DNA from 3 places in the Paeniglutamicibacter sp. NPDC091659 genome. Region 2 is predicted to be linked to each of the others. Evidence: riboswitches for the same ligand, from Rfam matches in the RefSeq annotation. Region 2 holds a riboswitch; each other region holds the start of a gene.

Region 1 (3,265 bases), on a different contig from region 2:
CCTGGGCGATCGTGCCTCCGGAAGCGACGAACAGGCCGGTGCCGATGGCACCGCCGATGGCGATCATCTGGAGGTGGCGGCTGCTTAGCCCGCGCTTGAGTTCGTTGTCGGGCTTGCCGGCGTCGGTGCCGTCGCCGACGGTGTTCGCGGTGCCACGCTGCACCAGCGATTCATTTTCAAGTGTCACGGAAGTTCTGCTCATGGGTGTCATGCAACACCACCGGAGGCCATTGAAGCGACTTTGCTCACAGGGGATCCGTGTGCTGGTGCCGCTGCGTGACGTGTGTCTGGTTTCTCACATACCGCACATCCCTGTATTAGTGCGGTTTTTTCCGGGGAAATTCGGGGTGGTGGACTATACAGAGCGTCACGCAAGGTTGCCAATCCGAAGGCGTGAGCCACAGATGGTCGAATGGATAACCTTGTTCTCGTCCGCTCCGAGGCACAGTATTGCTGATGCATTGGTAGCTTCCCGGCGGTGGTCTATCTGGATCAAGACCATGCCACAGTCTTTGATCTGGGCCTGCTAGGCCCGGAAATGTCGCTCGGAGATACCGTCTGATTGCTCAGATTCAACGAAACGACACTGACTATTATGACGGGCGTTCGTCACAAAATGAGAATCGGGCCACCCCGGGGAAGACTCGACAGTGGCCCTGAGCCAGTGTTCATCCGAACCGGGTGTGATATAGGGCGATCGGCCGAATGCGCCCGTCATCGGCCGCCCAAACGCGACGAGGGGGCCACCCGCCGGATGGCCCCCTCGATCAATTGCTGCAAATAGTTAGTCGGCGACGACGAGTTCCACGCTGATCGGCGTGGGGTTGGCAATGATGTCGAAGACCGGGCAGTGCGCGTCGACGGCCGCCTGCAGCTCCTCGTAGCGTTCGCGGGTCTCGGGGCCGGACACCGTCACCTTGAGCCGGACGCCGCCGAAGCCGGGGCGAACCGTCTCATCGATTGCGAAGAGCCCACGCACGTCGAGGTCTGCCTCAGCATCGATGTCCAGCGAATCAATCTTGATCCCCAGCTGGTGGGCGTACAGGCGGTAGACGACCACCTGGCAGGAAATCAATGCGCCCAAGGCGTACTCGACGGGGCTTGCCGCCGCGTCGTCCCCTGCCAGGCCGACCGGCTCGTCGACCAGGAAGGTGTGCTTGCCGGCGGTGACTTCGGTGGCGACGGAGCCGACGGCGGTTCCGTTGGCCTTGAACGTCAGCGAGGCACTTGCGGTGTCCGCCGTGATGCGCTCGCCCCAGGCGTTTCCGGCCGCGTTGAGCTTCTCGGCGCGCAGGATGTCGGGGGTGGTTTCGAGCAGGGTCTCAGACATGGGAGATCGATCCTTCCGTGGTGGCGCGTGCCAACCACGTCGCCATACTTACGCCGGTCCGGTTGGACGGCGTCGAATCTTCACCTGGAGCACCCCGCTATGACGAAGGGGGTTGCCGTCCAACCGACCAGGGTCGTGAATGGTTGGAACTCGTGATTCTGTTGACAAGTGTGCCGGGGATACCGAGCGCGAGGCAAGAAAATGCTTCATGCAGCGTCATGAAACGGGGGACGATCCTGCCGCCATGTCAGCTGCGTGCCGGGTCAGCTGCCTGTGGAGAAAAAGAAGGGCGTGAGCAAGAAGAATGGGATGAGCAGCAAAAAGGGAATCACTGACAGGATCCACAAGATGGTGCCGACCCAGCCAGTCACCTTGCCGACCGTCGCGTCGGTGTTCAACTGCTCGGCCTCCTTTGCCTTGTTGATGGCGATGATGCCCAAGGCGATGCCGACAAGGGGAACGAAAAGGGAAAGGATGCCCAGGATCATCGAGGTCTGGGCAAGCTGTTGGCCTCGATTTAGCTCCGGGTACTGTGTCATGTTTCCTCCGACGTGATAGCTCTGGTTGCCGGAGGCCATGCGGCGGAACATCCGGTTGAATCGAGACTAGCGGAGTCCCCACGGCAAAAGGCGCAAGATGCCTTGTCGGGACGCCAAAGATGACTGCAGGTGCACTTGAGGCTCGCCCTTGGGTCATCTTCGGTTCGTGGCGATTCCGGTCGTTTGCAGATGGGTTGGGCCAACGGAGGATCGCCGCAGACGGAGAATTCCGGTTCGGGGAATTCCGAGATTGCCTTGGGTGCCGCCGGGCAATTGGCAAAAACACAAAAATAGCGACCCTCCAAGATTTGAATTCTTGGTGGGCCGCCATCTTCATGGTTTCGTGAGGATTTACGACTGGGAAGCGGCCATGCCGGCTACGACCGTGATGAGCACGAACGCGATGATGCTCAGAATGGCGAGGATGGTTCCGATCCAGCCGGTTACCTTGCCGACGGTTGCCGCAGTGTGGAGCTCTTCTGCCTTCTTGGCCTTGGAAATGGCGATCGGGCCAAGGATGATCCCGACGACGAAGAGTGACAGGATGCCGAGGATCATGGAAGTCTGGGCAAGCTGGGCGCCGCGCAGCTGCTCGGGGCTGTTCTGGATGTACGTAGGTGCTCCCTGGTACGGGGCAGCGCCATTGAACTGTGGCTGGTTGTCGGCCGGCTGAGTCATTTTTCCTCCGCGAAAAAGATGATGGTGCAAGTGAATGATGTCTAAGGTGCGTCCTTAGATTTTGAGCGTACCGGCGTTTGGCCATGAAATGGCGAAAAGCATCGCCGTCCAGCGCAACGAAATGATCACAAGTGCCATCCGAGCCGCGTGGGGCCGGAAAGTCTCGGCTGCTGGGGCCCGGGCGGCGGTATCGATCATGGTTTGGCGACGACTAACCCTCGCTCTGCTCAGACTCCGAGTCGTTGAGCCGTGCCAGCAAGTCGGCAAAACGACGGATCTCATCCGGTTCCCAATTCGACAACCGCTCGCGCATCAGGATCCTGGCCCGTGTCCCGGATGCGACCCATGCTTCCCGGGCGGCATCCGTGATGCTGACGAGCATGGCGCGCCCATCGCTCGGGTCGGGCTCCCTGGTCACCAGTCCTTGGCTCTGCAATTGCTTGATGGTCCGGCTCATGGTGGCCTTGTCCACGTGGAGTTCCGATGCCAGGACTATTTGTTGCTGTGCCTGTTGCCTGACCAAAATCGACAGGACCCTGTAGCCCAGCGGCTGCAGCTCCGGGTGGATGTCCAGCGCACGCTTGCGGATCGCGGTGCGGGCTTTGACGGCCATGATCGAAAATTGCTTCTCGACCTCTTGCATCAACGGCTCCAGCACCTGCGGATCGGCGGGCTTGTCGACGTCGGGGGTTGGCTCGGAGCTAGGGGGTTCCATGAA
Region 2 (3,265 bases):
GATCGACTCGTCAAGCACGGATGGCAGGTCGTCGTGCTTGCGGAAGACCTCGACCATGTCCGGGGTCTCCGGCAGGTCGGCGAGCGACTTGTACACCGGCTGGCCCAGGATCTCGTCGAGCACCGGGTTCACGAAGTAGACCTTGTACTTGGAGGAGGACAGCAGGTAGGTCGCCACGAAGTAGGAGGCGCGCGACGGCTTGTTGGAGGCTCCGACCAGCGCAATCGACTTGGTGTTCCGCAGGATCTCCAGGCGTTCGGCGGCGTTCGGGCCGACCCAGGTGCGGGTTTCGGTGGCGCTCATTACTTGGCTCCCGTCGTGGCGGCGGCGCGTGCCGCGTCGATGGAGCAGGCGGCCCCGTCGTAGACTTCCTCGGCCGGCGCGGCAAGCACCTGCTGCGAGGCGGTCAGGGCCTGGTCCAGGTCCCAGAGGATGTCTTCGAGGTCCTCGAGTCCCACGGAGAAACGGATCAGGTCCTCCGGGACGCCGGCCGCGACCAGCTGGTCGGCGGTGAGCTGCTGGTGGGTGGTGGAGGCCGGGTGCAGCACCAGGGTGCGCACGTCGCCGATGTTGGCCAGGTGGCTGGCCAGCTGCAGCGCCTCGATGAAGGCGGTGCCGGCGGCGCGGCCGCCGTTGATGCCGAAGCTGAAGACCGAACCGACGCCCAGCGGGAGCAGTTCCTTGGCGCGCTCGTGGTGCGGGTGGGACGGCAGGCCGGCGTAGTTCACGTAGGAGATGCGCGGGTCGGCTTCCAGCCATTCGGCCACGGCCTTGGCGTTGGAAAGGTGCGAATCCATGCGCTGCGGCAGGGTCTCGACGCCCTGCAGGAGCTGGAACGCGGACTGGGCCGGAAGCGCCGGTCCGATGTCGCGCAGCTGCTCGCTGCGCAGCTTGGTCAGGAAGCCGTACTCACCGAAGTTGTCCCACCAGGAAACGTTGCCGTAGGAGGCCACGGGCTCGGTCATGGACGGGAACTTGCCGTTGCCCCAGTTGAAGGTGCCGGCCTCCACGACGACGCCGCCGAGGGTGGTGCCGTGCCCGCCGAGGAACTTGGTGGCCGAGTGGATCACGATGTCGGCGCCGTGCTCGATGGGGCGCAACAGGTACGGGGGAGTCAGCGTGGAGTCAACGACCAGCGGCAGGCCGGCGGCGTGCGCCACCTCGGCCAGGCCCTTGAGGTCGGCGATGTCGCCGGACGGGTTCGCGACGACCTCGGTGTAGACGGCCTTGGTGTTCTCGCGGATGGCCGCGGCGAATTCGGCCGGATCGGTGGAATCGACAAACGTGGTCTCAACGCCGAAGCGGCGCAGGGTCACGTCGAGCTGGGTGATGGTTCCGCCGTAGAGCTTGGAGGAGGCAACAATGTGGTCGCCCGCGCCGGCCAGGGCCGCGAAGGTGATGAACTCGGCCGCCATGCCGGAGCCGGTGGCCACGGCGCCGATGCCGCCCTCGAGCGAGGCGATGCGTTCCTCGAAGGCCGCAACCGTCGGGTTGCCGATGCGCGAGTAGATGTTTCCGTACTTCTGCAGCGCGAAGAGGTTCGCGGCATCGTCGGAGTCCTTGAAGACAAACGAGGTGGTCTGGTAGATCGGGACGGCGCGTGAACCGTGCTCGGCATCCGGGGTGCCGCCGGCATGCAGTGCGCGCGTGCGGAATCCAAATTGATGTTCGGCCATGAGGGTGGCTGACTCCTTGCGTATGTGGCAACGGCCATCCGGGGTGCGGACGGCCCTCGCCTGTGGGGCTGGGGGGTGCTTCTCCCGGGTCAATGCGGTGCCGACTCGCCCCGGAGGGGCCGCTAGGGGTCCCGCAGGGGTTCGGCACCGAAGATTGCTTACGCGCTCTCCATCGTTTCTGGCGGTAGCACCTTGTTCACCGGAGTGTGAAAGGTTGCTGCGGCGTCATGGAACCAGATCTCTCGGCCGCTCGGGATGGGGTGTTGATCCATTGTGGCAAGAAATCGACCGACAGCCAAAGATTGTGAGCTTAGGTTGCGAATGCTGAGACGAAAATCGAAGAATCTGCGCCCCCTGCATGGCCGGAATTTTGCCGGGCTAGGCTTGTGGGTATGAGTGCAACGTTGGTTTTGGTCCGTCACGGTGAAACAGCCTGGAATGCCGAGGGCCGTCTCCAGGGTCAAACGGATATCCCGTTGAACGATGTTGGCCGCGAGCAGGCCTATGTCGCAGGGCAGGAACTGGCGGGCTCGCGCTGGGACGTCCTGGCGTCGTCGACGCTGGGTCGCGCCGTCGAAACCGCGGAACTCATCGGGCAGAACCTGGGCCTGGTCCTGACCGAAAAAATCGGCGGGCTCCAGGAGCGCCACTACGGAAACGCCGAGGGCCGCGTGGCCTCCGGCCTGCCGCGCGAGGAAATCGACGTGCTGCTGCGATCGGCCGAACCCGAGGAAGCCGTGGCCGCGCGCGGCATCAGGTCGCTCTGCGAACTGCTGGAGCGCCACGAGGGCAAGCGCATCGTCGTCGTTGCCCATGGAACGCTGATCAGGCTGACCGTCGATGCGCTGGTTCCGGGTCGCAAGACGCCGATCATGCGCAACGGGCAGATGCTCGAAGTCGACATTGCCTCGCTGCGGCGCCATGCCGGCGCCCCCACGCACTAGCGAGGCCACCGCACCCGGACGCACGATGGTGGGGTGAGCGAAAACTTCTTTGGCGACCGCGGTTTCTATGCGCGCCGGGCGCGGGCCTACGACGCAATGCTGGGTTCCCCGACCTACAACAGGATCTGCTGGGGAACCCGCCCCGACCAGTACGCGGCCTTCGCGGCGCGGGCCATCGGCTCGGGCGACGGACCGCTGCTCGAGGTGGCCGTGGGGACGGCCAGAGCCACGGCGCTGCTGCATGTTGCCGGCCGCCGCCCCACGACGCTGGTGGACCTGAGCGCGCCGATGCTTGAGGTGGCCCGCGAATCGATTCGCCGGGCCGCCGGCGGGGAAGTGCCGGGGCGCATCGCCCTCGAATGCCGGGACATGCTTTCGCCGCCCGACGGACGACGCTACGAAACCATTTTGGGCCTGGGTCTGCTCCACCTGGTCCCGGACGTGGGGGCCGTGATTTCCGGGCTGGGCGACCAGCTCCAGGAACACGGGTCGCTGCGCCTGGCCTCGCTCGTTCGGGGCTCGGCCCGGTCCAACGCCTACCTGAAGCTGCTCAAGGCACACGGCGACATCGCCGGCATCCGCACGGCCGCGGAGCTCCGCGACCTGGCGGTGGCGGCAGGCGTCGGAAACGTCTCCGTGGATCGC
Region 3 (3,265 bases), on a different contig from region 2:
CATCGGGTGCACTGATCGCCGCGGCAACCGTTGCCCGCACCGACGTCACCCCGTTCGTCGCCGGCTGGTTCGGCAAGGAAATCCGGGTCAACTCGAACGAGAACCCCGAGCACGACGTGCGCGCCAACCGCATCTGGGTATTGATCCTGGGCCTCGTGGCCATCCTCCTGGCCATCATGGTCTCCGACGTGGTCGCGGCCCTAACCATCGCCTACGACATCCTTGTCGGCGGCCTGCTGGTGGCAATCATCGGCGGCCTGATGTGGAAGCGCGGCAACGGCATTGGCGCAGCAGCGTCGATGGCAGCCGGAACCGTCGTCACGCTGGGCACCATGATCGTCCTGGAAATCCAGGCCGAGAACCGCTTTGACGGAATCTACGCCAACGAACCGATCTACTACGGCCTGATCGCCTCGGCCATCGTTTACGTTGTCGTTTCACTTGCCACGCGGCCCACCGCGACCGCAGTCATCGACGGCTGGAACTCCCGCGTCGCCGGCGAAGGCGACGTCGAGGGCATCGAAGTCGAGTCAATCGCAAAGTAGCCCCTCCGGGCGCTCGAACGGGCCCTGCCGGATACGCGTCCTTGGATGCATATTCGGCGGGGCCCGTTGTCATGCAAGGGGCGTTGCGCACCTAGCCAGTGGGGCATTCCCGCTCCTAGGCTATTGCCCATGGACGATCTGAAAAACCACCTGCTCACGTACCTCAACGCTTCCCGCGAAGCCGTGCTGTGGAAGGCCGAGGGACTGGGCGACTACGACCTGACCCGGCCCCTGATGCCCAGCGGAACCAACATCCTGGGCCTCATCCAGCACCTGGCCTGCGTGGAACTCGGGTACTTCGTGGAATGCCCCGGACAGACCGTCGAACATCCGCGCTTCATTGCCTTGAGCCAGAGCGAGGACTCCGACTACGACATGTGGGTTCCGGCGGACGTCCCCAGCGCGGACATCCTCGATTTCTACCGCAGCGCCATCGACTCGGCCAACCGGAACATCGAGGCATTGCCGCTCGATGCCCCGGCAACGGTCCCGTGGTGGGCAGCGGAGAAACGGAACACCACGATCGGCCGACTGCTCATCCACATGAACGTGGAGACCGCCCGCCATGCCGGTCACATCGACATCGTGCGCGAACTCATTGACGGCAGCTCCGGGGATCGTCGCATTTCCCCCAATTTGCCCGATTATGACGCGAAAGCGTGGACTGATTTGTACCAAAAAATTCAGCTCGCGGCCGAGTCGCGATAGTGTGGTGACCAGCTTCACGAGATGCGGCGCCAAGCTCCGACTGGCCGCGCACCAACCCCAGGTTCATGGGTGGTTCGGATGAAGAAGCGGCCGGTGCCACAAGGCGGCGGCAAGAGCTAGTGAAAGGCCGGCCGCTGCCGCCATGGAACACTCCGTCCCCGTACTTCCCCTCTTTGACCTCCACCGCGCCGTCATCGACTTGAACCTGCACGGTTCCTGGCGCAGCTTCCATGTCGACGACGCGCCCGCCGTCTCCCGCGCACTGGCCGACGCCGTTGCAGCCCCGCGTTGGGACGCGGCGTCGTCGAGTTTGTTGATCCGAACCCCGGTCACCGGAAACACCGCAGGCCGGACACACATTTTTAGCCTCGTCGAATTCTCTGAAGCCCGCCCGAAGGCTAAAGTTGTTCGCTGAAGGGGAGTAGTTCCGAGTCCACCATTCACGGTGGCGGCGGTGCGTCGACATACTGGCCGCAAAGTTGCGGCCCGGCAAACCACCTCGCGGAAATCCGGCGGATTTCTTTGAGGCGAACGAGACCTTCGGCCCACCACGGTGGCCCGAGGTTCAACGCACCCAAAAACTTTGCTTGTTCCTCCCCATCGCATGGCCTCACCCGCCATGGACACCGACCGAGGACGAGACATGACGCCACAAGCGCCAACCCCCACTCACGCCCAAATCAAACGCTGGCGCAAGTATCTGGCCGACGAAATCGCCGAGGGCGCGGTCTACCGCGAACTTGCCAACAAGCGCACCGGCGAGGAACGCGCCATCCTGCTGGGCCTGGCCGACGCCGAAACCCGCCACGAGGAACACTGGCGCAACCTGCTCGGCGACCACGCGGAGAAGGCCACCCGTCCCACGCTGCGCCGCACGATGCTGCGTGTCCTGGCCCGCCACTTCGGTTCCGTCTTTGTGCTGGCACTGGCCCAGCGAGCCGAGGGCGACTCCCCCTACGCCGCGGACACCGACGCCACCCGCCAAATGGCCGCCGACGAGCTGGTCCACGAGGAGGTCGTGCGCGGCCTGGCAACGCGCGGGCGCAACAGGCTTTCGGGCAACTTCCGTGCCGCGGTGTTCGGCGCGAACGACGGCCTGGTCTCCAACCTCGCCCTGGTCATGGGCATCGGCGCCACGGGCGTGGCCAGCTCCCTGGTGCTCTTCTCCGGCATTGCCGGCCTCCTGGCCGGCGCCTTGTCGATGGCCGCCGGCGAATTCGTCTCCGTGCGTTCCCAACGCGAGCTGCTCTCCGCTTCCAAGCCCACGCAGATCACCCTGTCCGCAGCCCCGGACCTCGACCTCGACGCCAACGAGCTGGTGCTGGTCTACAAGGCCCGCGGCATGAGCGACGAGGACGCCGCGCACCGCGCGGCCGAACGCATGGGCCTGTACTCCTGCGACTGCAACCCCACGCTCTCCCTGTGGCCCGAACGCGAAGTGGAGGAAGAGGAAATCGAACACGAGGAAATCGGTTCGGCCGTGGGCGCCGCATCGTCGTCCTTCTGCTTCTTCGCCTCCGGCGCCGTCATCCCGATCCTGCCCTTCATCTTCGGCATGAGCGGCACCCCCGCCATCATGCTCTCCGCCGTGCTGGTCGGCATCGCGCTGCTCGTCACCGGCGGAGTCGTCGGGTTGCTCTCCGGAGCCTCCCCGACCAAGCGCGGCCTGCGCCAGCTGGCCATCGGCCTGGGCGCGGCGGGAATCACCTACGCGCTCGGCCTGCTCTTCGGCGGCACCGTCGCCTGACGCCAGGCGCAGCAATGAAACTGGCCGGCGGCCCCGTGAAAACGGGCCTGCCGGCCATTTTCATGTCCGGGTGGTCGGTTGTTCGCCGGTTCGAACGCCCGTCTACCCCAGTGCGTTCCGGGCCAGGTCGGCAGCGCCCACCAGGCCCGCATCCGGGCCCAGGGCCGCGCCGACCACCCGGGCAAAAGGCCGGTAGCCGCGGCCGCTGAGCGAGCCGCGGTAGGCCTGTTCGGCCGTCTCCAGCAGCAGCGGGGAGGCGGAACCC

The links. A riboswitch is a leader RNA that binds a small molecule or an ion and turns the genes downstream of it on or off. The one in region 2 is predicted to bind S-adenosylmethionine.
Region 1: it holds a riboswitch for S-adenosylmethionine, as region 2 does, so the genes downstream of both, ACIQLF_RS03565 (OsmC family protein) here and ACIQLF_RS07740 (O-acetylhomoserine aminocarboxypropyltransferase/cysteine synthase family protein) in region 2, are expected to answer to the same signal.
Region 3: it holds a riboswitch for S-adenosylmethionine, as region 2 does, so the genes downstream of both, ACIQLF_RS16890 (hypothetical protein) here and ACIQLF_RS07740 (O-acetylhomoserine aminocarboxypropyltransferase/cysteine synthase family protein) in region 2, are expected to answer to the same signal.

The regions. Positions count from the first base shown of each region.
Region 1 covers NZ_JBIVTO010000001.1:785,436-788,700, forward strand. The annotation lists gene ACIQLF_RS03560 (amino acid permease) at 1-202, opposite strand, end outside; gene ACIQLF_RS03565 (OsmC family protein) at 785-1,330, opposite strand; SAM riboswitch class IV at 1,370-1,488, opposite strand; gene ACIQLF_RS03570 (DUF4190 domain-containing protein) at 1,594-1,908, opposite strand; gene ACIQLF_RS03575 (hypothetical protein) at 2,221-2,547, opposite strand; gene ACIQLF_RS03580 (MarR family winged helix-turn-helix transcriptional regulator) at 2,759-3,262, opposite strand.
Region 2 covers NZ_JBIVTO010000003.1:12,305-15,569, forward strand. The annotation lists gene ACIQLF_RS07735 (CoA-binding protein) at 1-303, opposite strand, end outside; gene ACIQLF_RS07740 (O-acetylhomoserine aminocarboxypropyltransferase/cysteine synthase family protein) at 303-1,676, opposite strand; SAM riboswitch class I at 1,843-1,938, opposite strand; gene ACIQLF_RS07745 (histidine phosphatase family protein) at 2,069-2,620, shown strand; gene ACIQLF_RS07750 (methyltransferase domain-containing protein) at 2,654-3,265, shown strand, end outside.
Region 3 covers NZ_JBIVTO010000010.1:45,144-48,408, forward strand. The annotation lists gene ACIQLF_RS16880 (sodium:solute symporter) at 1-545, shown strand, start outside; gene ACIQLF_RS16885 (DinB family protein) at 675-1,253, shown strand; SAM riboswitch class IV at 1,266-1,375, shown strand; gene ACIQLF_RS16890 (hypothetical protein) at 1,396-1,668, shown strand; gene ACIQLF_RS16895 (VIT1/CCC1 transporter family protein) at 1,897-3,000, shown strand; gene ACIQLF_RS16900 (ROK family protein) at 3,103-3,265, opposite strand, start outside.